DNA from 4 places in the Mixta calida genome. Region 2 is predicted to be linked to each of the others. Evidence: predicted binding sites of a transcription regulator. Region 2 holds the regulator's gene; each other region holds the start of a gene.

The links. The regulator Fur, encoded in region 2, represses iron uptake genes when iron is present. The targets are predictions, from matches to a motif close to ATAATAATGAGAACNACTATCAA.
Region 1: fhuE (ferric-rhodotorulic acid/ferric-coprogen receptor FhuE) is a predicted target of Fur. The motif match lies at 3,929-3,951, and genes of this name have one in related genera.
Region 3: C2E16_RS09130 (TonB-dependent siderophore receptor) is a predicted target of Fur. The motif match lies at 4,494-4,516, and genes of this name have one in related genera.
Region 4: exbB (tol-pal system-associated acyl-CoA thioesterase) is a predicted target of Fur. The motif match lies at 1,479-1,501, and genes of this name have one in related genera.

Annotation. Positions count from the first base shown of each region.
Region 1 is NZ_CP026378.1:3,392,980-3,400,480, reverse strand. It holds gene C2E16_RS16240 (OsmC family protein) at 70-501, shown strand; gene C2E16_RS16235 (sensor histidine kinase) at 659-2,347, shown strand; gene btsR (two-component system response regulator BtsR) at 2,341-3,069, shown strand; gene C2E16_RS16225 (YehS family protein) at 3,141-3,605, shown strand; gene fhuE (ferric-rhodotorulic acid/ferric-coprogen receptor FhuE) at 4,125-6,332, shown strand; gene C2E16_RS16215 (TfoX/Sxy family protein) at 6,410-6,793, shown strand; gene C2E16_RS16210 (DeoR/GlpR family DNA-binding transcription regulator) at 6,868-7,501, opposite strand, start outside.
Region 2 is NZ_CP026378.1:1,358,539-1,366,039, forward strand. It holds partial or broken gene chiP (chitoporin ChiP) at 1-461, shown strand, start outside; partial or broken gene C2E16_RS06415 (beta-N-acetylhexosaminidase) at 545-3,201, shown strand; gene fur (ferric iron uptake transcriptional regulator) at 3,304-3,747, opposite strand; gene fldA (flavodoxin FldA) at 4,108-4,638, opposite strand; gene ybfE (LexA regulated protein) at 4,778-5,053, opposite strand; partial or broken gene ybfF (esterase) at 5,210-5,973, opposite strand; gene seqA (replication initiation negative regulator SeqA) at 6,230-6,799, shown strand; gene pgm (phosphoglucomutase (alpha-D-glucose-1,6-bisphosphate-dependent)) at 6,824-7,501, shown strand, end outside.
Region 3 is NZ_CP026378.1:1,923,729-1,931,229, reverse strand. It holds gene C2E16_RS09155 (peptide MFS transporter) at 1-1,267, opposite strand, end outside; tRNA gene C2E16_RS09150 (tRNA-Ser) at 1,500-1,586, shown strand; one part of gene C2E16_RS09145 (IS1-like element IS1A family transposase) at 1,688-2,136, opposite strand; one part of gene C2E16_RS09145 (IS1-like element IS1A family transposase) at 2,136-2,385, opposite strand; gene treA (alpha,alpha-trehalase TreA) at 2,720-4,378, shown strand; gene C2E16_RS09130 (TonB-dependent siderophore receptor) at 4,608-6,767, shown strand; gene C2E16_RS09125 (SDR family oxidoreductase) at 6,896-7,501, opposite strand, start outside.
Region 4 is NZ_CP026378.1:3,707,258-3,714,758, reverse strand. It holds gene C2E16_RS17705 (TRAP transporter small permease) at 1-195, opposite strand, end outside; gene C2E16_RS17700 (TRAP transporter substrate-binding protein) at 247-1,224, opposite strand; gene C2E16_RS20640 (hypothetical protein) at 1,224-1,403, opposite strand; gene exbB (tol-pal system-associated acyl-CoA thioesterase) at 1,570-2,304, shown strand; gene exbD (TonB system transport protein ExbD) at 2,310-2,732, shown strand; gene C2E16_RS17685 (SDR family oxidoreductase) at 2,868-3,761, opposite strand; gene C2E16_RS17680 (putative bifunctional diguanylate cyclase/phosphodiesterase) at 4,719-6,803, shown strand; gene C2E16_RS17675 (aminotransferase-like domain-containing protein) at 6,910-7,501, shown strand, end outside.

The DNA of each region.
Region 1 (7,501 bases), 2.0 Mb from region 2:
AGTCGCCGACGGGTGTTACTCAGCAGGCTAACTATACTGATAGTACATTTCAGCAAAACAGGAGGAAAGATGACCATTCATAAGAAAGGGCAGGCGCATTGGGAAGGCGATCTTAAAAGCGGTAAAGGCACTATCTCTACCGAAAGCGGCGCCCTGAGCCAGCAGCCCTACGGTTTCAATACCCGTTTTGAAGACAAGGCCGGCACCAATCCCGAAGAACTGATTGGCGCCGCGCACGCCGCCTGTTTTTCCATGGCGCTTTCAATGATGCTGGGGCAGGCGGGCCATACGCCGCAGAGCATCGACACCACGGCGGACGTCTCGCTGGATAAGCAGGGCGAAGGGTTTGCTATCACCAAAATCGCTCTCGACAGCACGGTCAAGCTGCCGGGCATCGATAACGCCGCGTTTGATGAAATTATCAACAAGGCGAAGGCGGGCTGTCCGGTTTCGCAGGTGCTGAACGCTGAAATCACCCTGAACTACCGTCTGGAAAATTAAGTCGACGCATTTTCTCTCAGGCCGCCGCTGTTTGCGCAGGGCGGCCTTTTTATTCGCTTTTCCTGCGCCCGCGCGCTCCGTTTTTTGCCGCGCTTCAAAGAAAAAATCCTTTCCGCACTGTATGTTGCGCGCTGGTCAATAAGGCGCGGTTAACGGCATGTATGAATTTAACCTGGTGCTGCTGCTGTTGCAGCAGATGTGCGTGTTTCTGGTCATCGCCTGGCTGATGAGCAAAACCCGGCTTTTCATTCCTTTGATGCAGGTGACGGTGCGGCTGCCGCATAAATTTCTCTGTTATGTGGTGTTTTCGGTGTTCTGCCTGCTGGGCACCTGGTTCGGGCTGCATGTTTCCGACTCCATCGCCAACACGCGCGCGGTGGGTGCGGTAATGGGTGGGCTGCTCGGCGGTCCGGTGGTCGGCGGCCTCGTGGGCTTGACCGGCGGACTGCACCGCTATTCGCTGGGCGGCATGACCGCCGTCAGCTGCATGGTTTCCACCATTGTCGAAGGGCTGCTGGGCGGCCTGGCGCACCGCCTGCTGATCCAGCGCGGCCGCAGCCATCAGGTTTTCCATCCGCTGACCGCGGCGATGGTGACGCTGGCGGCGGAAATCATCCAGATGGCGATCATTTTGCTGCTGGCGCGGCCTTACGATGAGGCGCTGAAGCTGGTCTCCAGCATCGCGGCGCCGATGATGGTCACCAATACCGTCGGCGCCGCTCTCTTTATGCGCATCCTGCTGGATAAGCGCGCAATGCTGGAAAAGTACAGCTCCGCCTTTTCCGCTACCGCGCTGAAGGTGGCCGCCTCTACCGAGGGGATTCTGCGTCAGGGCTTTAACCAGGAGAACAGCATGAAGGTGGCGCAGGTACTTTACCGCGAGTTGGATATCGGCGCGGTGGCGATTACCGATCGCGAGCAGCTATTGGCCTTTACCGGCATCGGCGGCGATCATCATCTGCCGGGACGGCCGATCTCTTCCGTCTGGACGCGCCGCGCCATTGAACAGGGCGAGGTGGTTTACGCCGACGGCAACGAAGTACCTTACCGCTGTTCGCTGCATCCGCAGTGCAAACTGGGATCGACGTTAATCATTCCGCTACGGGGCGAAAACCAGCGCGTGATTGGCACTATTAAACTTTACGAGGCGAAAAACCGGCTGTTCAGCTCGATTAACCGCACGCTGGGCGAAGGCATCGCGCAACTGCTCTCCGCCCAGATTCTGGCGGGGCAGTATGAACGGCAAAAGGCGCTGCTGACCCAGTCGGAGATTAAGCTGCTGCATGCGCAGGTTAACCCGCATTTCCTGTTTAACGCGCTCAATACGCTGATGGCGGTGATCCGACGCGACAGCGAACAGGCCGGACAGCTGGTGCAGTATCTCTCCACCTTTTTCCGTAAAAACCTCAAGCGGCCCAACGAGGTGGTGACCCTCGCCGATGAGATTGAGCATGTGAACGCCTATCTGCAAATTGAGCAGGCGCGCTTTCAGGCGCGTCTGCAAGTCACGCTCAGCGTGCCGGATGCGCTGGCGCAGGCGCGGCTGCCCGCCTTTACGCTGCAACCGATTGTGGAGAACGCCATTAAGCACGGCACCTCGCAGCTGCTGGGCGTCGGCGAAATTTGGCTTAGCGCGTCGCGCCAGCAGGATCGGCTGGTGCTGGAGATTAAAGATAACGCCGGGCTTTACCAGGAGAAAAGCTGCGCGGGCGGGCTGGGCATGGGCCTGGTGGACAAGCGCCTGCGCGCCCGCTTCGGTGACGACTGCGGCATCAGCGTCCGCTGCGAGCCGGAGCGGTTCACCTGCGTAACCCTGCGTCTGCCGCTGGAGGAGAAGCTGTGTTAACGGTGCTGATTGTGGATGATGAGCCGCTGGCGCGGGAAAACCTGCGCGTGCTGCTGGAACAGGAAGAGGATATCGCCATTGTCGGCGAGTGCGCCAATGCGGTTGAGGCGATCGGCGCGGTTCACCGACTGCGCCCCGACGTGCTGTTTCTGGATATTCAGATGCCGCGCATTTCTGGCCTGGAGATGGCGGGCATGCTGGATGTGGAGCAGCGTCTCCATATCGTGTTTCTCACCGCCTTCGATGAGTATGCGGTGCGCGCGTTCGAGGAGCACGCCTTCGACTACCTGCTGAAGCCGGTAGAGACGGGGCGCCTGGCGAAAACGCTGGCGCGGCTGCGTCACGAACGCGGCGAACAGAATGTTGCGCTGCTGCCGGAAAACCAGCAGGCGCTGAAGTTTATTCCGTGCTGCGGCCACAGCCGCATCTGGCTGCTGCCGATGGCGGAGGTGGCCTGCGTCAGCAGTCGGCTCAGCGGCGTTTTCGTCACCAGCATCGACGGCACCGAAGGGTTCACCGAACTGACGCTGCGTACGCTGGCGTGCCGTACGCCGCTGATGCGCTGTCACCGGCAATATCTGGTGAATATGGCACACCTGAGAGAGATCCGCTTACTGGAAAACGGTCAGGCGGAGCTGCTGCTGCGCAGCGGGCAGAAGGTGCCGGTCAGCCGCCGTTATCTGAAAAGCCTGAAAGAGGCGCTGGGGCTGAAAAGCGCGTAGTTTTGCTCGTCATCAGCGCAGAGATCGCTATACTGCCCGCTTTGAATACCGGAAGGGCGAGGAAGATCGCGATGATGAATAACGATGTGCTGCGTAGCCTGCGCTACATGCTGAAGCTGAACAATAACGAGATGGTCGCGATCCTGGCGCTGGCCGATACCGCGGTGTCGGCGGAGCAGGTGGCCAGCTACGTGCTGAAAGAAGAGGAAGAGGGCTTCGCCCCCTGCCCGGACGTGGTGATGAGCTGCTTTTTAAACGGCCTGATTTACCACAAACGCGGTAAAGATGAGAGCATGCCGCCGCTGAAGGTGGAGCGTCGCATCAACAACAATATTATCCTTAAAAAGCTGCGCGTCGCCTTTGCGTTAAAAACTGACGATATTCTCGATATTCTCACCGCTCAGCAGTTCCGCATCTCCATGTCGGAAATCACCGCCATGATGCGTGCGCCGGAGCATAAAAACTACCGCGAGTGCGGCGATCAGTTCCTGCGCTATTTCCTGCGCGGCTTAACCGCCCGTCTGCGTCCGGCCTGACATCGGCTTGAGACTGATTTTTCCTCATCATCTTATTTTGTCGCATAAGAGCCCGGCAGCGCTGTCGGGCTTTTATGCAAGCCACGCCGCGTATTGGTCTCGCTGCATCTCGGATTCCGCTATTAGTTACAACACACAAAAAGTCAAAAGCAGAAGCGAGACCGTGCATCCTGTTTTCTTCTCGCATCGGTCAAGATACCGCTGCGTCTTTTAGCAGTCCTCCAGATTTCATTTCTGTCATACCGCTGCGTTCAATAGCGCGAATACTCCTGTGCGATCGTTTGCTAAACCGCCATTAATATTCATTTACACTATGAATGGAAATGATTAAAGTTCTCATTCGCAATACTAACGGTAAGCTGCTTGCGCTGTCGTTCATTACCGCCGTTTCAGAGACTTTTACTATGCCAGCAGTGGCTGTTGGCTCAGGGATAGATGCGCGAAGGATGAACGCCTCTCCTGTTGGAAGCGGAACGCGTCTCGCAGCAGACAATAATAAAATCTCGCGAAGGTGAAAAAATGGTTTTTTCTAACAGTATCAGGGAAGGGCGCGTTGCCGGCTCCGCAGCAGGGAAACAGACCGCTCTGCTTTTAACGCCGCTTGCCGCGCTGGTGGCCATTGCACTGCATGCGCCAGCCGCCGTTGCCGCTGAGGCGGCGAAAGAGGAAACGCTGGTGGTGGAAGCGTCAGGCGACAGCGCCGACAATACCCAGGCGAGCGACTACAGCGTGCCGGTTACCCAGGCGGGCGCCAAAATGACCTTAACCGCACGCGAAATTCCGCAGTCCGTCAGTATCATCAGCAAGCAGCGCATGCAGGATCAGCAGCTGCAAACGCTGGGCGATGTGCTGAAGAACACCACCGGCGTGAGCGAAAGCGTGGCGGATTTCGACCGTAGCACCTTCTATTCGCGCGGTTTTATGATTGATAACTACATGGTGGACGGCATTCCCACCGTGTTTGAGGAACGCTGGAACCTCGGCGACTCCGCGGCCGATACGTCCATTTACGATCGCATCGAAGTGGTGCGCGGCGCGACCGGGTTGATGACCGGCACGGGCAACCCATCGGCGGCGATTAACATGGTGCGCAAGCACGCCGACAGCCGCGAATTTGTCGGCAATGTCTCCGCCAGCTACGGCAGCTGGGACAAGCAGCGTTACGTTCTCGATCTCTCGGCGCCGCTGACCGATTCCGGCAACGTGCGCGGACGCCTGATCGCCGGCTACCAGGATAATGACAGCTATATCGATCGCTACAGCGCCAATAAGAAATTCATCTACGGCGTGGTGGATGCCGATCTCACTGACTCCACCACTCTGTCCGTCGGCTACGACTATCAGGAAACCAACGCCGACAGCCCGCCGTGGGGCGGCCTGCCGCGCTGGTACACTGACCACAGTAAAACCGACTACGATCGCAGCGACAGTACCGCGCCAGACTGGGCCCGGAGCGATAAGCAGTCGAGAAAAGTCTTCGCCACCCTGACGCAGCGTTTCGACAGCGGCTGGCAGTTCACTCTGAACGGCACCCACACCGAAACCGAACTCGACAGCAAGATGCTCTATATCGACGGCTTCTTCGATAAAAACAGCGGCATCGGCGTCAGTGCTTATCCCAACTATCCGGTAGTTGGCGGCACCGGCTACAACACCGGCAAGCGTAAAGTGCACGCCCTTGACGCCTTCGCCAGCGGCCCTTACGAACTCTTTGGTCGTCAGCATGAGCTGATGACGGGCGTCAGCTACAGCCGTCAGCACAACCTCTATATGAGCACCTTCGCCAACCTGTCGGCGGACGAGGTGGGCAATTTCAATAACTGGAACGGCAGCTTCCCGGAAACCGCCTGGGGGCCGCTGAGCCTGGCGCAGGAAGACACCATCCACCAGAAATCGGCCTATACCGCGACGCGTGTTTCGCTGGCCGATCCGCTGCATCTGATTCTTGGCGCCCGCTACACCCAGTGGAGCGCCAGCACGCTGACGCAGAATGTGGAGAAGAACCGCATTACGCCTTACGCCGGGCTGATTTACGACATCAATGACGCCTGGTCCGCCTACGCCAGCTACACCTCGATCTTCAATCCGCAGACTTATCGCGATATCAACGGCAGCTACCTTGCGCCGGTCACCGGTAAAAACTACGAGGCGGGCGTGAAGGCGGACTGGCTGAACAGCCGCGTTACCACGTCCATGTCGGTGTTCCGCATTGAGCAGGACAATGTGGGACAAAGCACCAGCCTCCTTATTCCCGGTACCCAGGAATACGCTTACTTCGCCACGCATGGCACGGTGAGCAAAGGGGTGGAGTTTGAGATCAACGGCGCGGTAACCGACGACCTGCAAATGACGCTCGGCGCTACGCGCTACGTGGCGGAAGATGGCGACGGCAATGCGATCAACCCCACCCAGCCGCGCACCAGCGTCAAGCTGTTCGCCGCCTGGACGCCGCCCGCGCTGCGCGACCTCACCGTCGGCGGCGGGGTGAACTGGCAGAACAAGGTTTGGCAGAATGTCAGCGCGCCGGAAGGCAACGGCACCTGGCATGCCGGGCAGGGCAGCTATGCGCTGGTTAATCTGTTTGGCCGTTATCAGGTGACCAGGCAGCTGTCGGTGCAGGCGAACCTCAACAACTTGCTTGATAAGAAATATGACACCAGCGTCAGTCAGTATGTGGTCTACGGCGCGCCGCGCAATGTGACCGTTACGGCGAACTATAGCTTCTGATGAATAACGGGCTACACTGGCGCTAAAGCGCAACGACCGGCACGTTGGCGGTCGTTGCGCAAGCGCAGGAGGAAGCGATGCCCGTTTATGATGAAACCACACAGTTTATTCTTGATCAGATCGCCCCGCTGGGGCGCTTCGCCGTCCGCCGCATGTTTGGCTGCACCGCGCTGTTTTATGACGGCCTGATGGTGCTGCTGATTGACCCGGCGGGCGTGGTGTTTCTCAAAACCGATGCGCATAACCGCAGCCGCTTTATCGCCGCTGGCTGCGAACCCTTCACCTACGCCCGGCGCGGCGCGGATGGCGCGGTCAAATCGGTTGAGCTGTCTTTTTACACCCTGCCCGACGCGCTGCTGGAAGACCAGGAGGCGCTGGCGGAGTGGATACGATCGGCGATTGACGCCGCGAAGCGCGCCGACAACGGCAAAAAACGCGCCGGACGCAGTCGCGCGCATTAACCAGGTCACGTTCGTCCGCGCTTTTGCGCTGACGCATTAACATCGGGCGGCTGCCGCCATTCGGCCGCAGCGCGTCACGCTTTAATTACCGTGACCCCTTTCTCGATAAAGGGCGTCAGCAGATGTTCATCGGTATCGCTTTCCACAATCATTGTATTGATCAGCGCCAGATCGCCGATAACCCAGGCCGAGGCGGTATTGAGCTTCTCCGGCGAGGCCATGACCACGGTTTCCGCCGCCTTGCCGGCAAAAGCCCGTTTAATGCAGGATTCTTCATAGTCGCCGGTGCTTAATCCCGCCTCGGCGTGAATGCCGGTCACGCCCATAAAAAAGATATCCGCCCGCACGTTAGCCACGTTTTCGATCGCCGCCGCGCCGACCGCCACCAGCGAATGCCTGAACAGGCGTCCACCGATCATGATCACGTCGATCAGCGGGTGATCCGCCAGGCCCAGCGCAATGCCGGGGCTGTGCGTCACCACGGTAATTTGCAGGCTGTGCGGCAAAAAGGTAATCAGCTCGGCGGTGGTGGTGCCGCCGTCGATCATGACCACCTGACCCGGCTCGATCAGCGCCGCGGCCCTTTTCGCAATGGCGCGCTTGGCGTCCAGACGCAGATTTTTCCGCTCGGAGAAGGTGGCGGCGGCGGCGGAGGCCGGCAGCGCGCCGCCATGCACCCGTTGCAACAACCCTTCGGCGGAAAGCTCG
Region 2 (7,501 bases):
AGGCGGAAGGCAATCAGGGCTTTTTTCTGCAACGGATGACGCCTTCCTGGGCCAGTTCTAACGGGCGGCTTGATATCTGGTGGGATGCGCGTTCGGACTGGAACGCCAACGGTGAAAAAGCGCTGTTTGCTGGCGTCACGTACGACCTGGCGGGTTGGAATCTGCCCGGTTGGGCGATTGGCACATCGTATGCCTGGGGATGGGATGCGAAACCCAGCACCAGTCCGCAATGGGATCAAGGCCAACGGCTGCGTGAATCCGCCTGGAATCTTGATCTGCTCTACACCATCCAGCAGGGCAGGGCAAAGGACACCCTGTTTAAGCTGCACTTCACGCGTTACGACAATCACAGCGATATCGCCAGCTATGGCGGCGGGTTCGGCAATATTTTCCAGGATGAAAAAGATGTGAAGTTTATGATTATCGCGCCCTTCACCCTTTTTAAACAGAGCGGGCGGTAGACGCCGCCTTAACAAACGGCTGTATCGGTAATCGCCTGAGGCTGTTCGGAAGCCCACGCGACAGGGAAGCATAAGGGGAAAAAATGAAATGTCTCACGTTGTCAGCATTAATCATCGCCGCACTGGCGGGATGCAGCTCGTCCGGCATGCAGGCGCAGCGGGTTGTGGATCAGATAAGCCAGTTCGACGTGCGTTATCAGGTCACGGATAATCTGGCTAACCAGCATGGCGTCGACTGCGCTGCGCTGGGGGCGGACTGGGCCGCCTGTAATCGGGCGACGATCACGCTGACCAATAATGGCCCTGCGCTGAAAAGCCGCAGCTGGGCTATTTATATGAGCCATGTCCATGCGACGCTGAAAGTGGAAAGCGACAAGTTTAAGCTGACCCATTTGGTGGGCGATCTGGTGAAGCTGGAGCCGACGGAGAAATTCACCGGACTGGCGGCGGGCGAATCGGTGGATATTCCGCTTATCAATGAGTACTGGCAGCTGTTTATTACCGACGTCATGCCGCGCTGGTACGTGACGGCGGATAATGCTGAGCCGCGCATTATCGCCAGTACCGATACCGAAGATCTGACGCAGTTCGTTGCGCCAGTCGGCCCCCACTGGAAGCGCATCGCTGACGATAAAAACCTGTTAATGCAGCCTGCCAGCCGCTTTGTTAAAAATGGCGATATTCATCGGCTCCCCGCCGCCGCGCTGCGCGGGCAAATCACGCCGACGCCGTTAAGCCTGACGGTTCATCAGGCCGATCTCGACCTCAGCGGCGGGATCGCGTTTGATCTTGCTGCGCTGCCTGCGGATCAGGCGGCGGCAGTGCGCAACCGCTTCGCCTTGATGAACGTCAACGCCAGCAAGCGGGGCGTGCCGCTGACGACGCGTATCGACGCTGCCCAGTTCGCCAATGCCGGGGCGGTAAGCGGGGCGTATCGTCTGCGCATTACGCCGCAGGAAATCGCGGTTACCGGCTATGATCGGGCAGGGCTGTTTTACGGTTTGATGTCGGTAATCTCTCTTCTGCCAGCCGGAGGCAAGCCGGTTGTCGCCACGCTTGATGCCTGGGACGCGCCACGCTTTGCTTATCGTGGCGCTTTTCTGGACGTGGCGCGCAACTTTCACAGCAAACAGGCGATCGTGCGTCTGCTGGATCAGATGGCCGCCTGGAAACTGAATAAATTCCATTTCCATCTCAGCGATGATGAGGGCTGGCGCATTGAAATCCCCGGTCTGCCTGAATTGACGGAAATCGGCGCGCGTCGCTGTCACGATCTCAGCGAGCAGCGCTGCCTGTTGCCGCAGCTGGGGTCCGGCCCTTTCAGCAATAATAACGGCAGCGGCTTCCTGAGCCGAAGCGATTATATCGATATCATTAAATACGCCCGGGCGCGACATATTGAGGTCATCCCGGAGTTCGATATGCCCGCGCACGCACGTGCGGCGGTTATCGCTATGGAAGCGCGCTATCAGAGACTGATGCGGCAAGGAAAGGAGCAACAGGCGAACGAATATCGTCTGCTTGATCCATCGGACAGCTCTAATACCACCTCCGTACAGCTATACGATCGCACCAGCTATCTCAATCCCTGTATGCCGTCCAGCCTGCGATTTGTCGATAAAGTGATCGCTGAAGTGCAGGCGATGCACCAGGCGGCGGGACAGCCGTTAACAACCTGGCACTTTGGCGGCGACGAGGCGAAAAACATTCGATTTGGCGCGGGCTACAGCGACATAAAACAGCCGAAGCCGGGCACCGGCGTTATCGATCAAAGCAAAGAGAACCGCCCGTGGGAAAAATCATCCGTCTGCCAGACGATGATCGCCGCAGGAAAAATGAAAGATTTGGATCATCTGCCCAGCGACTTTGCGCTGGCCGTCAGCCGCCAGCTGCGGTCACACGGCATTCAACGTATGCAGGCCTGGCAGGATGGCTTGAAACATGCGGACAATGCCGCAGCGTTCGCCACGCCGCAGGTCGCGGTAAACTTCTGGGATACGCTCTACTGGGGCGGGTTCGACAGCGCTAATGACTGGGCGAACAAGGGCTATGATGTGATTATCTCCAGTCCCGACTATGTCTATATGGACTTTCCGTATGAAGTGAACCCGCAAGAGCGCGGTTATTACTGGGGCACCCGTTTTAGCGATGAACGTAAAATGTTCAGCTTTGCGCCAAATAACCTGCCGCAGAATGCGGAGACCTCTGTCGATCGCGACGGTAAACCTTTCAGCGCCCGCTCTGACAAGCCCTGGCCCGGCGCCTGGGGCCTGTCGGCTCAGCTGTGGAGCGAAACCGTACGCACCGATGAGCAGATGGAATATATGATTTTCCCACGCCTGTTCGCCGTCGCCGAACGCGCATGGCATCGTGCCGAATGGGAGCAGGAATATCAGCCGGGACGGGAATATGTCGGCGGCGTAACGCAGCGGGTCGATCGCGCCGCGCTCAACCGCGACTGGCAGCGTTTCGCCAACCTGTTAGGACAACGCGAACTGGCGAAGCTGGACAGAGCGGGCATCGCCTGGCGTCTGCCGGTGCCGGGCGCGCGCATTCATAACGGTTTTCTGGAAGCGAATATCGCATTGCCGGGCCTGGCTATCGACTACTCGCTGGACGGCGGACAAAGCTGGCTGCGCTATGATGAAGACAATAAACCCGAATTGAAGCGGGCAGGAGGGTAGAGGTGCGCAGCGTCAGCCCGGATGGGCAGCGCGTCAGCCGCAGCGAAGCGCTTTAAGCCTGCGTTGTGGTAAACGGCTTGTGGGCCAAAGCACCATCCCAGCCATAAAAAAAACCGGCGCGTCGGCGCCGGTTTTTCATTACTGCATAGCACAATTGATTATTTATCGTGTAAAGAGTCGTCTTCGCGACAGTCGCCCAGCGCGCAATGACCATACAGATAGAGGCTGTGGTTGGTCAGTTTGATGCCGTGACGCGTGGCGATTTCACGCTGGCGGGCTTCAATGGATTCATCGCTAAACTCAATGACTTTGCCGCAGTCCAGGCAGATCAGATGATCGTGGTGATGCTGCTGAGTCAGTTCGAAAACGGACTTGCCGCCTTCAAAATTATGACGCGTGACGATACCGGCATCATCAAACTGGTTCAGCACGCGATATACCGTCGCCAGCCCAATTTCTTCACCCATATCAATCAGGCGCTTGTACAAATCTTCCGCACTGACGTGATGGCACTCAGGTTCCTGAAGCACTTCCAGGATTTTTAGTCGCGGAAGCGTAACCTTCAGGCCGGCCTTCTTTAATGCGGTGTTATTGTCAGTCATGCGGATATTGTCCTGTTACTTTGCTAGTCACAATGTGGCTGAACAGCCATGAACATCGGTCGACGCTAAGTTAATAGCGTCTCATTATAGAACTGATGCTTCGAAATGAAAACCGTAAGGGGATGCGTGAAGTCGCAAGTGGAAGTATGAAAAGATCGCTACGTCCGGCGTTGTTCATGCTCATTAATGCTGCGTTTACATTTCGCTTAATCCTGCCGCTTTACAGCACGACGGCAGAAAAGCGTGTGACCGATACGGGTATTCTACCGACTCACTGGTAAAATTTTCAAACCCGTACCTATCATTCCTATAGGAAAAACCTGTTACGCAATGTGATACAGCACACAATAAGCCGTAAAATCAGGCTTCCAGAATTTCCTGCAGATGCAGTTCTTCATAAATCTGCTTCACCCACTTCTCGACGCGTTCGTTGGTCAGCTCAGGCTGACGGTCTTCATCGATCGCCAGGCCAAGGAAGTGCTTGTCGTCGGCCAGGCCTTTAGAGGCTTCGAAGTGGTAGCCTTCGGTCGGCCAGTGGCCAACAATCACCGCGCCGTTCGGCTCGATGATGTCACGAATGGTGCCCATCGCATCGCAGAAATATTCAGCGTAATCTTCCTGGTCGCCGCAGCCAAACAGCGCCACCAGCTTACCGTTGAAGTCGATCTCTTCCAGCGTCGGGAAGAAATCATCCCAGTCACACTGCGCTTCGCCGTAATACCAGGTTGGAATGCCTAACAGCAGGATATCAAACGCTTCCAGGTCTTCTTTACTGCTCTTGGCAATATCATGCACTTCGGCAACATCGCTACCGAGTTGTTTCTGGATCATCTTCGCAATGTTTTCTGTATTGCCGGTATCGCTGCCAAAGAAAATGCCTACGATTGCCATGAGTTTAATAACCTCTTGAAACTTAAATATATGGTAACTGCCCGTGGTATGCAGATTACGGCAATAATAGCAGAGACCGAATGGAGGCGGAACTCGTAAAGCCGCTGCATTTGTTCCTGAGTGCGCTTCTTCCAGCCGTTTAAAGCGCCTTTAACTGGGCGAGGATCATCTCTTCAATCAGCTCGCTTCGGCTTACGCCGCGCTCGGCGGCCATCGCGTTAAGCGCTTCCACCGCTTCGCTGTTCATCTTCAGTTCAACGCGCCGCAATCCGCGTACTTTGTCACGTTTCAACTGGTTGCGCTTGTTGATACGAAGTTGCTCATCACGCGACAGCGGACTGGTTTTCGGGCGTCCCGGGCGACGTTCATCTGCAAACAGATCGAGCGTGGTCCGGTCCGTATGTTCTTTTGCCATAGAATCGTGATACTGAATGGGCTGCGCGTTTGCGCCGCGCATGGTGACGTTTTGGGCCGGTTTGCCGCCGTTTTAGCAGCGGCAAAATTTTAGCGCGCCATCATACCCTGCGAAAAGTTTGAGAACAATCATTGTCGGCCTGTTAACGCTTTGCTTTTACAGCGCTAAAAAACGCCGCACCGCGCGCAATACTACATCGGGCTTTTCCGCATGCACCCAGTGCCCGGCGCCGGCGATGACATGCGCGCGCGCCTGCGGGAACTGCGCCAGCAGCGCATTGCGATGAATATCATCCAGATAGGGAGAAAGCCCCCGCGGATAAATAGCGCCGGGCCTGACCAGGAGGGCACCGTTTCCCAGCCGGAGATAGCCGAATAGTTAGCCCACAGGGCAGGAACATTGAAGCGCCATTCGCCTTCAAAGAACGACTTCAGCAGGAACTGGATGACGCCTTCTTCTGTAATGACCTCGCGCATCACTTCGGCCGCCGCGCTACGCTGCGTCACGCCTGCCGCCGTCACCGCGTTCACTGCGGCGAAAATCGCGTCGTGACGGCGGGTCTGATAATCCACCGGGGCGATATCGATCAGCACCAGCTGTTCGATGCGTTCGGGCGCCAGCGCCGTCATGGTCATGGCGATTTTGCCGCCCATGGAATGACCGATAACCGTCACCTTATCAATGTCGTGTCGATCGAGCGTTTCCAGCATATCCTGCGCCATCGCGCGGTAAGACATCTCTTCGCTGCGCGGCGACAGGCCGTGATTGCGCACATCAACCTGAATCAACGGCCGATCCGCCTTTAAGCCGCGCGCCAGCACGCCCAGATTATCCAGGCTGCCGAACAGGCCGTGAATCAACAGTACAGGGGTGGCGTCCGCGACGGACTGCTCAGTTTGCAGTCGAGTATTCAAATTCATGGCAAAGTTCTTACAGTTGAAAGGAAAGCTTAGGTTATCATGGTTTTCACTATCCCTGCCGATCGGTCAATGGTTGTTTGCCGGGGGGCTTTGCGGCATATTCTGACTTTTGCCTGCAAGCGCCAACGTCGCTACCGACCCGCAGGATTTAACTTTATAATCCTTATGTTAGAACGCCGACGCAGACTGTTTCGCTTTTTTTAGCGTCCGCTCGCCGCGCCGGGTTCTGCCACAAGCAATTACCGTACGGATGAAGATGAAAACGATTGAAGTCGACGAAGAGCTATACCGCTACATTGCCAGCCACACGCAGCATATCGGTGAAAGCGCCTCGGATATTTTACGGCGTATGTTGAAATTTACCGCCGGTCAGAGTGCTCCGGCAGCGGCAGCTGTCCCGTCTGCCGCCCCGGCTCCGGCAATGGCTGTCAGCGTCAGTCAGGAAAATGAAGCGAGCAAACCGGCTCCCCGTTCACAGGATCGGGTGCGCGCCGTGCGTGAGCTGCTACTCTCTGATGAGTACGCCGAGCAGAAAAAGGCGGTGAACCGTTTTATGCTGATTCTGTCGACACTCTATAATCTTGATCCCAACGCATTTGCGGAGGCCACTGCTTCGTTGCAGGGACGCACCCGCGTTTACTTTGCCGGCGACGAACACACACTGTTGCAGCATGGCACCCATACCAAGCCGAAGCATGTGCCCGGCACGCCGTACTGGGTGATCACCAACACTAACACAGGTCGCAAATGCAGCATGGTGGAACACATTATGCTGGCAATGCAGTTCCCGCAGGAACTGACTGATAAGGTTTGCGGCACCATTTAACTGAAGCGTCAGGGAGAAGCGCCAATGGCCAATCACCCCCGTGCCGGGCAGCCAGCCCAGCAGAGCGATTTGATTAACGTTGCACAATTAACATCTCAGTATTACGTTCTGCAGCCAGAAAAAGGAAATGCGGAACACGCGGTGAAGTTTGGCACCTCAGGCCATCGCGGGAGCGCCGCGCGTCGCAGTTTCAATGAAACGCATATTCTGGCCATTGCGCAGGCGATAGCGGAAGAACGCAAGAAAAATGGCATTACCGGGCCTTGCTACGTCGGTAAAGACACGCATGCGTTGTCAGAGCCCGCCATTATCTCCGTGCTTGAAGTGCTGGCGGCCAACGGCGTTGATGTGATTGTGCAACAGGATAACGGCTATACGCCGACGCCGGCGATCTCCAACGCGATTCTTGAGCACAATAAAGCGGGCGGCGCGCAGGCTGACGGCATTGTGATTACGCCGTCCCACAACCCGCCGGAAGATGGCGGCATCAAATATAATCCGCCTAACGGCGGCCCGGCCGACACCAATGTCACCAAAGTGGTGGAAGATCGCGCCAACCAGCTGATTCAGGGCGACCTGAAAGAGGTGAAGCGTCTGCCGCTCGATCAGGCGTGGGCCAGCGGTCATATCCAGGAAAAAGATCTGATCCAGCCGTACGTTGAAGGACTGGCGCAGGTAGTGGATATGGACGCGATTAAAAAA
Region 3 (7,501 bases), 570 kb from region 2:
CCATCATCCAGCAGCCCATCATGATGCCCTGATAGCGGGTCGGCGCCAGCTTGCCGATCATCGCGTAGCCGATCGGCGAAATCAGCAGCTCGCCAATGCTTTGCAGCAGGTAGCTGAAGAAGATCCATTTAAACGCCACCATGCCGTCGCCGCCTGCCAGCATAATGCCGAGCGGCAGTACCAGCATTCCCAGCCCGATGCAGAACAGCGAGCTGGCGAACTGCAGCGGAATATCGATGCGCCAGCCGCGCTGACGCAGACGGTTAAAGGCCACGGCCAGCAGCGGCCCGCCGATAACGATCACCAGCGTGTTGATATTCTGCACCCACTGCGGCGCCACGCGCATGCCCCAGACGTTGAGGTTGATATTATGTTCGACAAACAGCATCAGCCCCATCGGCGCCAGTTGATAGAGCATCCAGAAGACCAGCGAGCCGAGCGCCAGCAGCAGATACGCGGTCATGCGGCGCTGCTCGTCGCGCGGGCGATGGCGCAGCGTGGTGACGCACAGCAGCAGAAAGATCAGACCCCCCAGGCCAATCACGAAGGAGCCGGTGAAATCGGCGTGAGTCAGCATCACGCGGATAACCGGCACCAGGATCACCAGTACCGCCAGCCCGACCAGCATCCGCAAGCGGAACTGGCGCGGATTCGCATGCAGTAGCGGCGTATCGATATCCGCCAGAATTTTCCAGCGCAGCAGGCTAATGATAATCGCCAGCGCATTGCCAACGGTGGCGAACAGGAACAGCGCCTGATAATGCTCGCCCAGCTGGAAGTAGCCCGCGCCGGTAAAGCCGATAAAGAAGCCCAGGTTCATCCCGGCGTAGTTCCAGAGGAAGGCGCTTTCACGGCGCTGGTCATCCGGCGCGAAGCGCTGCGTCAGCATCATATTGATGCAGGTGACGTTGAGGCCGCTGCCGGTAAGGAACATCGCCAGCCCCCAGTAAAGCCCCTGCGCGCTTTCTCCCGACAGCACCCAGCAGCCTGCCACCTGCAATACCATACCCAATACGAACAGGTTGCGGTTGCTGAGGAAGCGTCCGCCCAAATAACCGCCGAACAGATGCAGGCCATAGTTGAAGGCGCCGAACACGCCCATGGTGGCGTTCGCCTGCGCCTCGCTGAAGCCCAGCCGTTTAGTGGCGTAGAGCACCAGCGTGGAATAGAGCACGGCGAAGCCGAGCGTTGCGAAGATTTGAATAAAAAACAGCGCTCCGGCTCCGGCCGGACTCCCCTGCGGTTGCGCTTTCGATACGTTGTTCAAGCTGACCTCAGTGATTTTTAAGCATTTAGAGCGCATTAGTATGCATCTTTTACGGGGGTTATGCAGTCTGATTTCGGGCTTCTACCATTTTCTGCCTGCTTTTCGGTTATTTTCACGGCGAAGTGGTTTAAAACTGACTAAACGCATCATTTAACGAAGAAAGTTGATTGACGCGACGACGTAAAGCCCCTACATTAGCGCCCGTCAGCAGTGTGCCTGTTGACGACAATATGGTGAGGTGTCCGAGTGGCTGAAGGAGCACGCCTGGAAAGTGTGTATACGGCAACGTATCGGGGGTTCGAATCCCCCCTCACCGCCATTATTTCACGAGAAAGCCTGAGCGAACGTTCAGGCTTTTTTGTATGCATACAGCACCCACGAGGGGGGTAATGAGAACCCCCGCCGGGTAATGACTCCAACTTATTGATAGTGTTTTATGTTCAGATAATGCCCGATGACTTTGTCATGCAGCTCCACCGATTTTGAGAACGACAGCGACTTCCGTCCCAGCCGTGCCAGGTGCTGCCTCAGATTCAGGTTATGCCGCTCAATTCGCTGCGTATATCGCTTGCTGATTACGTGCAGCTTTCCCTTCAGGCGGGATTCATACAGCGGCCAGCCATCCGTCATCCATATCACCACGTCAAAGGGTGACAGCAGGCTCATAAGACGACCCAGCGTCGCCATAGTGCGTTCACCGAATACGTGCGCAACAACCGTCTTCCGGAGCCTGTCATACGCGTAAAACAGCCAGCGCTGGCGCGATTTAGCCCCGACGTAGCCCCACTGTTCGTCCATTTCCGCGCAGACGATGACGTCACTGCCCGGCTGTATGCGCGAGGTTACCGACTGCGGCCTGAGTTTTTTAAGTGACGTAAAATCGTGTTGAGGCCAACGCCCATAATGCGGGCGGTTGCCCGGCATCCAACGCCATTCATGGCCATATCAATGATTTTCTGGTGCGTACCGGGTTGAGAAGCGGTGTAAGTGAACTGCAGTTGCCATGTTTTACGGCAGTGAGAGCAGAGATAGCGCTGATGTCCGGCAGTGCTTTTGCCGTTACGCACCACCCCGTCAGTAGCTGAACAGGAGGGACAGGTGATAGAAACAGAAGCCACTGGAGCACCTCAAAAACACCATCATACACTAAATCAGTAAGTTGGCAGCATCACCTTCATCCTTTATTGAATACTTTTTGTTTAAAGCGGATAAACATTGCCGTTTAAGACGCTCCGCGATTTATTGACGAAAGGCGGAAACTTTCCAGGACGTAGCTTCTGTGGGGTAAGCAGAATGGCATGAAAGCAAGACCTGGACAAAAGTTCAGGTATAAACCCTAATCCAACTCACATTTCCCACCCTGACTACAAGCAAACTATTAAAATTCGTCTAATGTTTTTTGAAGGGTCAAACACTTACAGGCTATGTCTGGTCTGGACAAGGAGAATACTGATGACGAAAAAGGCCGCAACCACTCAATGGAAAGGCGCACTGGTACTGCCGATGCTGATCGCCGGCGCGCTGACAACGGGATCGTTTTATGTACAAGCAGCGGAAGAGCAGCACGCGCCGCAGCCGCCGGATGTACGCCTTGGGCCGCTTTATCATGCGGTGCAGTCGGCTAAGTTCTTCCCGGATCAGAAAACCTTTGCGGATGCGGTGCCGAAATTTAATCCGGCATCGATTCTTGCCGACTGGCAGATGCAGAAAAATCAGCGCAATTTTGATTTGCGCCGTTTTGTCGACAGTAATTTCACCCTGCCCGCCAAAGGCGAAGCTTACGTGCCGCCCGCTAATCAGAGCCTGCGCGAGCATATCGATGGCCTGTGGCCGGTGCTGACTCGCACTACCGATAAGGTAAACCAGTACGATTCGCTGCTGCCGCTGCCGAAACCCTACGTGGTGCCAGGCGGCCGCTTCCGTGAAGTCTATTACTGGGACAGTTACTTCACGATGCTGGGACTGGCGGAAAGCGGCCACTGGGATCGCGTGCGGGATATGGTGGATAACTTTGCTCACGAGCTGGACGTCTACGGGCATATCCCCAACGGCAACCGCAGCTATTACCTCAGCCGTTCGCAGCCGCCCTTCTTCAGCCTGATGGTCAATTTGCTGGCCCAGCATGAGGGAGAGAGCGTCTACAGCAAATACCTGCCGCAGTTGCAAAAAGAGTACAAATACTGGATGGCGGATGCGCAAAGTGTCGCATCCGGCAGCGCCAGCAAGCGCGTCGTTAAGCTGAAAGATGGCACGGTGCTGAACCGCTACTGGGATGCGCGCGACGTACCGCGCACCGAATCTTATATGGATGATATCGCCACGGCGGAAAAAGCGACCCAGCGCAATAAAGCGGATCTTTATCGCGACCTGCGCTCCGGCGCAGCGTCCGGCTGGGACTTCAGTTCACGTTGGTTCGACGATCCGAAAAATCTCTCTACGATCCGTACCACGGAAATCGTACCGGTGGATCTGAACGCCCTGCTGTTCCATCTGGAGAAAACCCTGGCGCACGCCAGCAAGGTGGCGCTCAATGATGAAGAGAGCCAACGCTACGAAGCGCTGGCGAAGAAACGTCAGGCAGCGATCAACCGTTATCTGTGGAATGAAAAAGGCGGCTGGTATGCGGATTATGACTGGAAACGCAACAGCGTACGCACGCAGCTGACGGCAGCCGCCCTCTTCCCGCTCTATATGAAGGCGGCAACCGACGATCGCGCGGCGAAAACCGCCGATGCGGTGGAAAAACAGCTGCTGAAAGCGGGCGGTCTGGTGACCACCACCGTGCATAACGGCCAGCAGTGGGATGCGCCGAACGGCTGGGCGCCGTTGCAGTGGGTGGCGGTCGAAGGGCTGAACAACTACGGCAAGCAGACGCTGGCGAAAGAGATCGGCATCCGCTTCCTGGATAACGTGCAGGCTACCTATGACCGCGAGCATAAGCTGGTGGAAAAATATGTGGTTGAAGGCAATCTGGGCGGCGGCGGCGGCGGCGAATATCCGTTACAGGATGGCTTCGGCTGGACCAACGGCGTCACCCTGAAGCTGATGGATATGTACTGTCCGAAAGGCGTGACCTGTAATAACGTCGGTGATTTGAAGAAAGCGCAGTAATGAATAACAGCCTGGCGACGTGGCCAGGCTGGCTTTCCCCCGTCTTAATCCTCTGAAACCACACCATTTATCTGGAAATAATCGGATAAATTACATCTTGAATCATCAAGAGAGAAAGATAATAATTCTCATTAGTTTTCGCAATTACATGAGATTAACCTCTCATTTACCTTTTCCGGCCGCGTGCTGTCGCCGAAGCGGCCTTTTCGCTCTGTTTAAGGGATATAAGATGGGAATGCCTTTCAACCTGAAACGTTCCGCGCTGCTCTGCTCGCTGGCGCTTGCCGTACCGGGTTTCGTTATTGCCGCCGATACGCTGGTGGTCACCGCGCAGCCAGCCGAAACCGCCGATTCGCCGACCTCTGGCTATACCGCCAAAACCAGCGCCGGCGCGACAAAAACCGATCGACCGTTGATTACCACCGGCCAGTCCGTTTCGGTGGTGACGCGGCAGCAGATCGAAGATCAGGGCGCGATGGATGTTAACCAGGCGCTGAACTACAGCTCCGGCGTCTTTACCAACTTCGCCGGCGCGGCCACACGCTACGACACGGTTTCGCTGCGCGGCTTCCACGGCGGCGACGTTGATAATACGTTCCTCGACGGTCTGCGTCTGATGACTGACGGCGGCAGTTATAATGCGTTGCAGGTCGATCCCTGGTTCCTTGAGCGTATCGACGTGATTAAAGGCCCCTCTTCCGCTCTGTATGGTCAGACGGTGCCCGGCGGCCTGGTGATGATGACCTCGAAACGGCCGCAGTTTCAGCAGGAAGGCCATTTCCGTCTGATGGCGGGCAATAACAACACCACCGGCGCCGCCTTCGACTACACCAACGCAATAAACGAACAGTGGGCGTTTCGTCTTACCGGCATCACCCGCCACAGCGATACCCAGTACGATCACACGCGTGAAGAACGTTACGCGATTTCGCCTTCCCTGCTCTGGCAGCCTGACAGCGACACCTCGCTGTTGCTGAAAGCGTATCTGCAAAAAGATCCGTCCGGCGGCTATCACGGCTCGGTGCCGGGCGAAGGCAGCATCACGGCGCACAATGGCCAAAAGCTCAGCAACGGTTTCTATGACGGTGAAAGCGCCATCGACCAGTTCAAGCGCCGCGAACAGATTTACAGCTACCAGTTCTCACATCGTTTTAACGACACCTGGGCTTTCCGCTCCAACGCCAGCTATACCCATTCCAACGTCGATCTGGATCAGGTTTATCAGATTGGCTGGCGCGGCGATAGCGACCTGCTGGATCGCTACTACTCCGGCGAGCGTTCTTCGCTGGACGCCTTTGCTATCGATAACCAACTGGAAGCTGATTTCACCACCGGCGAAGTGGAACATACGCTGGTGCTGGGCGCGGATTACCATCAGTATCGCGACAGCCTGTGGGACGCCAGCGCTTATGTCGATCCGCTGAACGCCCGCACTGGCGAAGGCGGCTCGCGCTTCTGGCAGCGGGCATGGGATCCTGCAAACCCTGACGCGGACCGCATCGCCGGCCTTTACGCTTATGAACAAACGCGCCGCTACCACCAGACGGGCGTCTATTTACAGGATGAAATGGCGTGGAATAAGTGGCATATGACCCTGTCGGGCCGCTACGATCGCCTGGTGGCGAAAAGCACCAACGACACCACCGACACCAGCCGCCGTCGCTCCGATGACCATATCAGCGGTCGCGCCTCGCTGCTCTACGCCTTCGATAACGGCGTGTCGCCTTACGTTAGCTACAGCCAGGCAGTCACCCCTTCGAGCCTGCCGGACGCGAACGGCGATCTGCTGAAGCCGACCACCGCCGAACAATATGAGGCAGGCGTGAAGTATCAGCCGACCGGCACCGCCGATATGTACTCCATCGCGGTTTACGATCTGACGCAGAAAGATGTCGGCAACCGTATTGTGAATACCTCTTATTATGAGCCTGCCGGTAAGGTGCATTCACGCGGGCTGGAGCTGGAAGCGCGTAATCAGATTACGCCGCGCTTCAGTACCATCGCCAACTATTCGGTGACGCGCGTGCGCATGAAAGATAGCGTTGACGGCAACGATGGACACACGCCGTACGTGACGCCGAATCAGATCGCTTCGCTATGGGGCAACTATAAGTTCGATTATGGCATTAGCGCCGGCGCAGGCGTGCGCTATATCGGCAAACAGTGGGCGGATAATGAAAATACCACTCGTCTGCCATCGACAACGCTGCTGGATGCCTCGGTGCGCGCCGACCTCGGCGTCTGGAATAACAAGCTGAAAGGCGCCTGGGTGCAGGTGAATGCCAATAACCTGACCGATCGCGATTATGTCGCCGCCTGTTACGGCACCGGCAACTGCTACTGGGGCGCAGAGCGTTCGGTTGTGGCGACCGTGGGCTACGATTTCTGATGCGCTAAAGATAAGAGAGGCATTCGCCTCCTTTATCTGGCGGCCATCTGTTTAGCTAAAGCCCGCGCGTGAGTCGCATAATAAAGGAGGCATTCGCCTCCTTTTTTATGAGTACGCTACCGGTATGTTCAGCCGCCCAGCGCGGCGGCGATAGTTTCCTGCCAGGGCGTTGTGGGGCGACCAATCAGCTGGCTCAGCGTGCGGCTTTCGTCAAACAGGCCGCCCTGCGCCGCGCCCGCGTCGGAATCGGCCAGCATCTCCGCCAGGCCCTGCGGCAGTCCCGCGCCGATCAGCAGTTCGGCAAACGCCTGCTGCGGCAGATTATGCCATGCGACCGGCACGCCGCTCTGACTGGCGATCTCCGCCGCGAATTCCGCCAGCGTGTAGCTGCTGTCGCCAGCCAGTTCATAAACCTTTTCCTGCGGCGTCGCCTGCGAGATAACTACCGCCGCCGCCTGCGCATAATCGCGCCGCGCCGCAGAGGAGATGCGCCCTTCCGCCGCCGCACCGGTAAAGGCGTTGAATTTCAGCGCGGCGGGAATGCTGGCCGCATAGTTTTCGGTGTACCAGCCGTTGCGCAGCAGCGCGAACGCCAGACCGGACTCGCGCAGCGCGGCTTCGGTTTGCAAATGTTCCTGCGCCAGACCCAGCGGAGAACGATCGGCGTGCAGCAGGCTGGTATAGGCGACAAAGCGCACAGCGTTTTTCTTCGCCGCATCAATCACCGCCTGATG
Region 4 (7,501 bases), 2.0 Mb from region 2:
GACCGGTGCGCCGATAAAGGTGAAAATGATCATACAGACGATAGCAACCGGCTCCGGCCAGGAGAGCGCATCGTTAAGCACATAGCGGGCAAAAATGCCGACAGGGATCACCGCGACCATCAGCAACAGCGCAATCGCGGCGATCGTCATGCAGAGCAGATAGACCGCATCCATCAGACGTGAATAGGCAGACATGATTTTTTACCTGGTTAACGGCGCCGCGAGAGGACGCGGCGCGGGAAAAGGTTATTTCACCGCAGCGATTTGCTGCATCAGATCCTGATAGTTCTTGCCGTATTGATCGCGCACCGGCTGGGTGGCTTTGACAAAGTAGTCGCGATCGATCTGTTGGAAGGTCACGCCGCCGGCTTTCATTTTATCCAGCGACTGCTGATTATATTCGGCCCACAGCTTGCGCTCATCTTCCTGTGCCTCTTTGCCCAACTTGCGCAGCAAAGCCTGATCCTCGGCGGAAAGCTTATCCCAGGAACGTTTGGAGAAGAGGATCATCTCCGGCTGGATAAAGTGGCCGGTCAGGGTGTAATACTTCGCCACCGGCATATAGTTATGGGCGACAAAGGTTGGCGGGTTGTTCTCTGTGCCGTCCACGACGCCGGTCTGCATGGCGCTGAACACTTCGCTGACGCCCATCGCCACCGGGTTGGCGCCCATCGCTTTCAGCGTCGCCAGCGAGATGGCGCTGTTCTGTACGCGAATCTTCATCCCTTTCAGATCTTCCGGTTTCGTCACCGGCTTTTTGGTGATCATGTTGCGTACGCCCGCATCGGTCCAGCCGAGAAACACCATGCGGGTATTAGGATCGTTATCGAACTTATCGGTGATCGCTTTGCCGATCTCGCCGTCCAGCACGCTGTGCATATGCGCCTCGTCACGGAAGATATAGGGCAGCGTCAGCACGCTGGTTTCCGGCGCGAGAGTAGACACCGGCGCCAGCGAAACGCGGATCATATCGACTGCGCCGATCTGCACCTGCTGCAACGTCTGTTCTTCATCGCCTAACGTGCCGCCAGCGTAGACGCGCAGCTCAAGCCGACCGTCGGTAGCCTGCTTCAGCTTTTCTCCCATATGTTCAAGCGCGACGACGGTGGGATAACCGGCAGGCTGGACTTCCGCGACCTTCAGCACCTTAGCCGAGGCGGCGGTGGCGGTGAACAGCGCGGTGGAAGCCAGCGCTAACACCAGCAACAGTTTTTTTACTTTCATCATTGTTCTCCTGCGCCTAAAAGATGCCCCGTCACTGGTTGTAGAAGGGTAGAGGTATGCGCCAGCAGGGCTGATTCACTATAGATAAATTGCGCAGGCGGAAAATCAGCGCGCATAAATTGAATGAATTGCATCACAAAATTAAAACGACGTTTTAATAAATTTATACGCAGCGTCACAGTTTAAAAACTAACCGATCACAATTTACTTACCTGCCTGTCGATAAGCGGCGCAGGACGGGGAAATCTTTGTAAATAGTAATGAGAACTACTATCAATTCACCTCTGTTTTGGTATGATCCTGACCTGTTTTGATGAATTCCATTAAGGTTGGAGAAATAGCGTGGTGACCAGTGAGTTGATGCAGACGGATCTCTCCGTCTGGGGCATGTTTGAACATGCGGACATCGTGGTAAAAGCGGTAATGATTGGACTGCTTCTGGCGTCCGTCGTCACCTGGGCCATCTTCTTCGGCAAGTTTACCGAACTGTCCTCGGCACGTCGGCGTCTGAAACAGGAACAGCAGGCGCTGGCGGAAGCGCGTTCGCTGCGCCAGGCGGCGGAGCTGAGCGACGGCTTCCACGCGCGCAGCCTGACGACGCAGCTGCTGCAGGAAGCGCAGAACGAGCTGGCGCTTTCCGCCGGTTCGGAAGATAACGAAGGCATTAAAGAGCGCACCGGCTTCCGTCTGGAGCGCCGTGTCGCCGCCATCAGCCGTCACGCCGGTCGCGGCAACGGCTTCCTCGCTACCATCGGCTCCGTCGCGCCCTTTATCGGCCTGTTCGGCACCGTCTGGGGCATCATGAACAGCTTTATCGGCATCGCCAAAACCCAAACCACTAACCTCGCAGTCGTTGCACCCGGCATTGCGGAAGCACTGCTGGCGACGGCCATCGGCCTGGTGGCGGCGATTCCGGCGGTAGTGATCTACAACGTCTTCGCCCGCATGATCGCCAACTACAAAGCGAGCCTGGGCGATGTGGCCGCGCAGGTGCTGCTGTTGCAGAGCCGCGATCTCGATCTGGCGCGCGGCAACGGCGCGCAGCCGGTACAGAATGCACATAAACTGCGGGTAGGTTAAGCGTTATGGCGATGCGGTTAAATGACGATCTGGACAGCAATGGCGAAATGCATGAAATCAACGTGACGCCGTTTATCGACGTAATGTTGGTGCTGTTGATTATTTTCATGGTGGCCGCGCCGCTGGCGACGGTGGACGTCCGGGTCAACCTTCCCGCCTCCACCAGCGCGCCGCAGCCGCGTCCTGAAAAGCCCGTCTATCTCTCGATTAAAGAAGATAAGCAGATGTACGTCGGCAACGAAGCGGTCTCGAAAGAGAAGCTGATTGAGGTGCTGAACGCGCAGACGGAAGGCAACAAAGAGACCACCATTTTCTTCCAGGCGGATAAGTCGGTGGATTATGAAACGCTGATGAGCGCCATGGATGCCCTGCGCGGCGCAGGCTATCTCAAGATCGGCCTGATGGGTATGGAAACTGCGCAAAAATAGCCGCACGGCGCGCGCTGAAGCATAAAAAAACCGGAGCCTCTGCTCCGGTTTTTTTATCGCTGCCGGTTATCCGTTTTTGTGCAGGGAACGGCTATCACGCTGTGCACAGCGGCAAGAGGGCCCCGGCTTTCTGGCTTAGCCCAGATGTTCGCCGCCGGTGACGCCATGCACTTCTGCCGTCACATAGCTGGATTCCTGCGACGCCAGATAGACATATACGCCTGCCAGCTCGGCTGGCTGTCCGGCGCGCTTCATCGGGGTTTGTTTACCAAACTCCGGCAGTTTCTCCTGCGGCTGGCCGCCTGCCACCTGCAATGCGGTCCAGATCGGGCCGGGCGCGACGCTGTTTACGCGAATGCCTTTTTCCGCCACCTGCTTGGCCAGCGCACGGGTATAGGCCAGAATCGCCGCTTTGGTGGAGGCGTAGTCCAGCAGATGCGGGCTCGGCTGATAGGCCTGAATCGAGGAAGTAGTGATAATTGACGCGCCTTCCGGCAGCAGCGGAATCGCCGCCTGCGTGATCCAGAACAGCGAGAAGACATTGGTTTCGTAGGTTTTACGGAACTGTTCGGTGGTCAGCTCGGCGATATCTTCTACCGCGACCTGTTTACCCGCTACTAGCGCCAGGATATCGAGTCCGCCCAGCTCTTCGTGCGCCTGTTTTACCAGCTGCTTGCTGAATGCCTCATCGCTGATATCGCCTGGAATCAGCACCACTTTGCGACCCGCTTCACGGATATAGTCCGCTACCTGCTCTGCGTCGCGCTGCTCGGCGGGCAGATAGTTAATCGCCACGTCGGCGCCTTCACGGGCATAGGCGATAGCGGCGGCGCGGCCAATACCGGAATCAGCGCCGGTGACCAGCGCTTTGCGGCCTGCCAGACGCTGGCTGCCGCGATAGCTCTGCTCGCCGCAGTCCGGTACGGGCTGCATATCCTGTTGGATGCCGGGGGCGGGCTGACGCTGTTTCGGGTATTCACCGTTGTAATACTGGGTGAGAGGATTTTGCATTTTATTCTGGTCTGCCATGTTTCCTCCTGGTTTCACAAAGAAAATTCACTATCAAGGCTAGGAGAAACGGCGCGCTTGTCGAGACGTGTAACAGACGTTAAAGAACAACCCATTGTTGTAAAAGGAAAATTTAACAAAGGGAAAATGCGAATAAATATGAGCAAATATGAATATCGTACGGTAAATGCGCATGTTGTCAGTGAGGAATGTGTTGTTCGCGCTTCTGTTAAATAATGGCGACTAAGCCAATCTTTTTGTAAATCGAAACAGAGGTTCACTTCATATTATGTCGGGCCGAAACGGGAAAAAACACAAGGAAGCCGGTTTACAATCCACCACACCTTTATAAAAGCCGCCCCGCAACGGAGCCAAATCCATCTGTAGCGTGACCAGCGGCAGCTTCCTCGAAATATATACTTTTATGGTTTTCGGTTACTACGCCAGTGCCAAAACCTTCTTTCCTGACAATAACCCCTTCGCCGCGTTTTTCAGGCCTGCTGGCGGCATTTTCAGCAAAGAGAGAGGAGCGCTCTGACGTCGGCTATCTGAAAATTGTCAACAATGTTATTTTCTTGCGCTGGCGTTGATCGCGCGGATTTTTACGGCTGTAGCTGGCCCTGCCGGATAAGGCGGGTGGCGTAGGGAACGGCTGGTTTTTTGACGCGTATTGACGCGGCACGTAAAAAGTTTCAAAAAATGCTGGCAAGGCTGCCAAAAGAAATAAAAATAAATTTTAATCAATGGTGTCGACTGCCTGCCCGGAAGAAAAAACCTTCATGCGTAGCAGCGTGCGCCAGCGGCGAGGAGTAAAGCGAGGGCAATTTTATTACTCCCGGCAATCTTTTTTATTCATGGACGCGATGATAAGCATTGGTACGAAATTGCCGATAGTTTAGTCAACGGGCCAATTAACCTTGCGCTTTTATTCTTTCAATTTCAGCGTTCCCTGACGGGCGCTAATTCGCAGGAATTTCTATGTTGGCAACCTCTTACGATACGCTCATGGTGGTCGTCTCCATCATCGTCGCTTTCCTCGCCTCCTATACCGCGCTGGATATGGCCGGGCGCGTGGTGACCAGCAGCGGGCTGGCCGCGCGCGTCTGGCTGCTCGGCGGCGGGTTTTCCATGGGTATTGGCATCTGGGCGATGCACTTTATCGGCATGCTGGCGATGAATATGCCGATGATGATGAGTTACAGCGGGCCGCTGACGCTGCTGTCGATGATTATCGCCATCGCCGCCTCGGTCTTTGCGCTATGGATCGTCTGTTACGGTGAGCTGCATGTGATGCGGCTCGGCCTCGGTGCGCTGGTGATGGGCAGCGGCGTCGTGGCGATGCACTATCTCGGCATGGCGGCGCTGATGTTTGAGCCTGGCATCGTCTGGGACTGGCGCTGGATCGCGCTCTCGGTAGTGATTGCGCTGCTGGCGTCGGGCGCTGCGCTCTGGCTGGCGTTCCGGCTGCGGCAGGGGCCTGGGCGTTTGACGCTGCTGCGCGCCGGCGCGGCGGTGGTAATGGGATTCGCCATTGCCGGGATGCATTACACCGGGATGGCCGCCGCCGGTTTTCCCACCTCCAGCTACGCTATGCATCAGGGCGTGAACAGTAACTGGCTGGCGATTTTGGTGGCGGTGGTCACAGTCTCGATTCTCGGCATCACGCTGTTAGTGTCGATGCTTGATGCGCGGCTACAGGCGCGCACCTCTATGCTCGCCTCGTCGCTGGCGGAAGCCAACCGCGAGCTGGCGCAGCTGGCGCTACACGATAACCTGACGCGCCTGCCCAATCGTATCCTGCTGGAAGATCGTCTCGATCAGGCGATTAATAAGGCGACGCGTGAAAACTCTCATTTTGCCCTGATGTTTATGGATCTTGACGGTTTTAAGGCGGTTAATGACGCGTTCGGCCACCATATCGGCGACAGCCTGCTGGTGGCGGTGACCGAGCGCATGACGTCGAACATGACCGGCCATTACACTTTGGCGCGGCTGGGCGGTGATGAATTTGTGCTGCTGACAGAGATGGAAGATCCGAACGACGCCGCCGCCATCGCGGATGCGCTGGTTAAGCTGATAGAAAAGCCCTTTGTGATCTCCCGTTACGAGCTGATGGTGTCGCTCAGCATCGGCATCGCGGTTTATCCGGGCGACGGCATCGATGAGCGCGAGCTAATGTTTAACGCCGACGCCGCCATGTACCACACCAAAAACAACGGACGCAACGGCTACAACTTCTTCCAGCCCTCAATGAATACCATTGCGCAAAGTCAGTTGCAGCTGGTCAACGATCTCTGGCTGGCGCTGGAACGCGATGAGCTGCGGCTGTTTTACCAGCCGAAATATACCGCGCCGAGCGGCCCGATAGTCGGTTTTGAGGCGCTGCTGCGCTGGCAGCATCCGCAGCGCGGCCTGCTGTCGCCCGATGTTTTTTTGCCGCTGGCGGAGAAAAGCGGCCTGATTATTCATGTCGGCAACTGGGTGATCCACGAGGCGTGCCGTCAGCTGCGCAGCTGGCATTTGCAAGGGCATGAAAACTGGTCGGTAGCGGTAAACCTGTCGGCGTTACAGTTTGAACAGAACAGCCTGGTGGAGACGGTGGTGACGGCGCTGGAACAGCACCATATTCCGCCGCATCTGCTAACGCTGGAAGTCACGGAAACCACCGCCATGCGCGACCCGGATGAAAGCGTGCGCATTCTGACCGCGCTGACCGACCTTGGCGTGCGCGCCTCGATTGATGATTTCGGCACCGGCTATTCCAGCCTGCTCTATCTCAAACGCCTGCCCGCCAGCGAGCTGAAAATCGACCGCGCCTTTGTCAACGAACTGCGGGAGAACAGCGGCGACGCCACCATCGTTTCGGCGATTGTGGCGCTGGCGCAGTCGCTCAACCTGAAGGTGGTGGCGGAAGGGGTGGAAACCACCGAACAGCAAACCTTTCTCACCAACCTCGGCTGCAACAGTTTGCAGGGGTATCTGTTAGGCAAACCGATCCCGCCGGATCGCGTGCCTGAACTGAAAGAGTTTGTCTGTAAAGAAAATACCCATCCGGTAGCCTGACGCCGCGCTCCGACCCCGCGCTGATAAACAGGGCGGGGCCCTGTCCCTTATCCGCTGAAGAAACTATAATAGCCGCCAGTTATTATCTAAAGGCCTATAACAGTTCATGGCGAAATATCTTCAGCTGGTGGAGCAAATCCAGGCGCAAATCGACGCCGAAGTGTGGCAGCCAGGTGAAAAACTGCCCTCGCTGCGCGATCAGGTCAGCCTGAGCGGGATGAGTTTAATGACCGTGATGCACGCCTATCAGGTGCTGGAAAGTCAGGGCATTATTGTCTCCCGCCCCCAATCCGGCTACTATGTGGCGCCGCGCGCGGAATTTCTCAGCCAGCCGACCACTCATCAGAAGGTACAGCTGGCGGAAACCGTTGATATCAACGCCTTTATTTTTGACGTGTTACAGGCGTGCCGCGATCCGCTGATCGTTCCGTTCGGCTCCGCCTTTCCCGACCCGGAGCTTTTTCCCCAGCGCCAGCTGATGCGCGCGCTGACCAATGTCTCCCATAGCCTGACGCCGCGCGACGCCATTAACAATCTGCCGCCGGGCAACGAGGCGTTGCGCAAAACGCTGGCGCGTCGCTATGCGCAGCAGGGCATTACCGTATCGCCGGATGAGATTGTCATTACCAACGGCGCGATGGAAGCGTTGAGCCTCAGCCTGCAGGCGGTAACGGAGCCGGGAGACTGGGTAGTGGTGG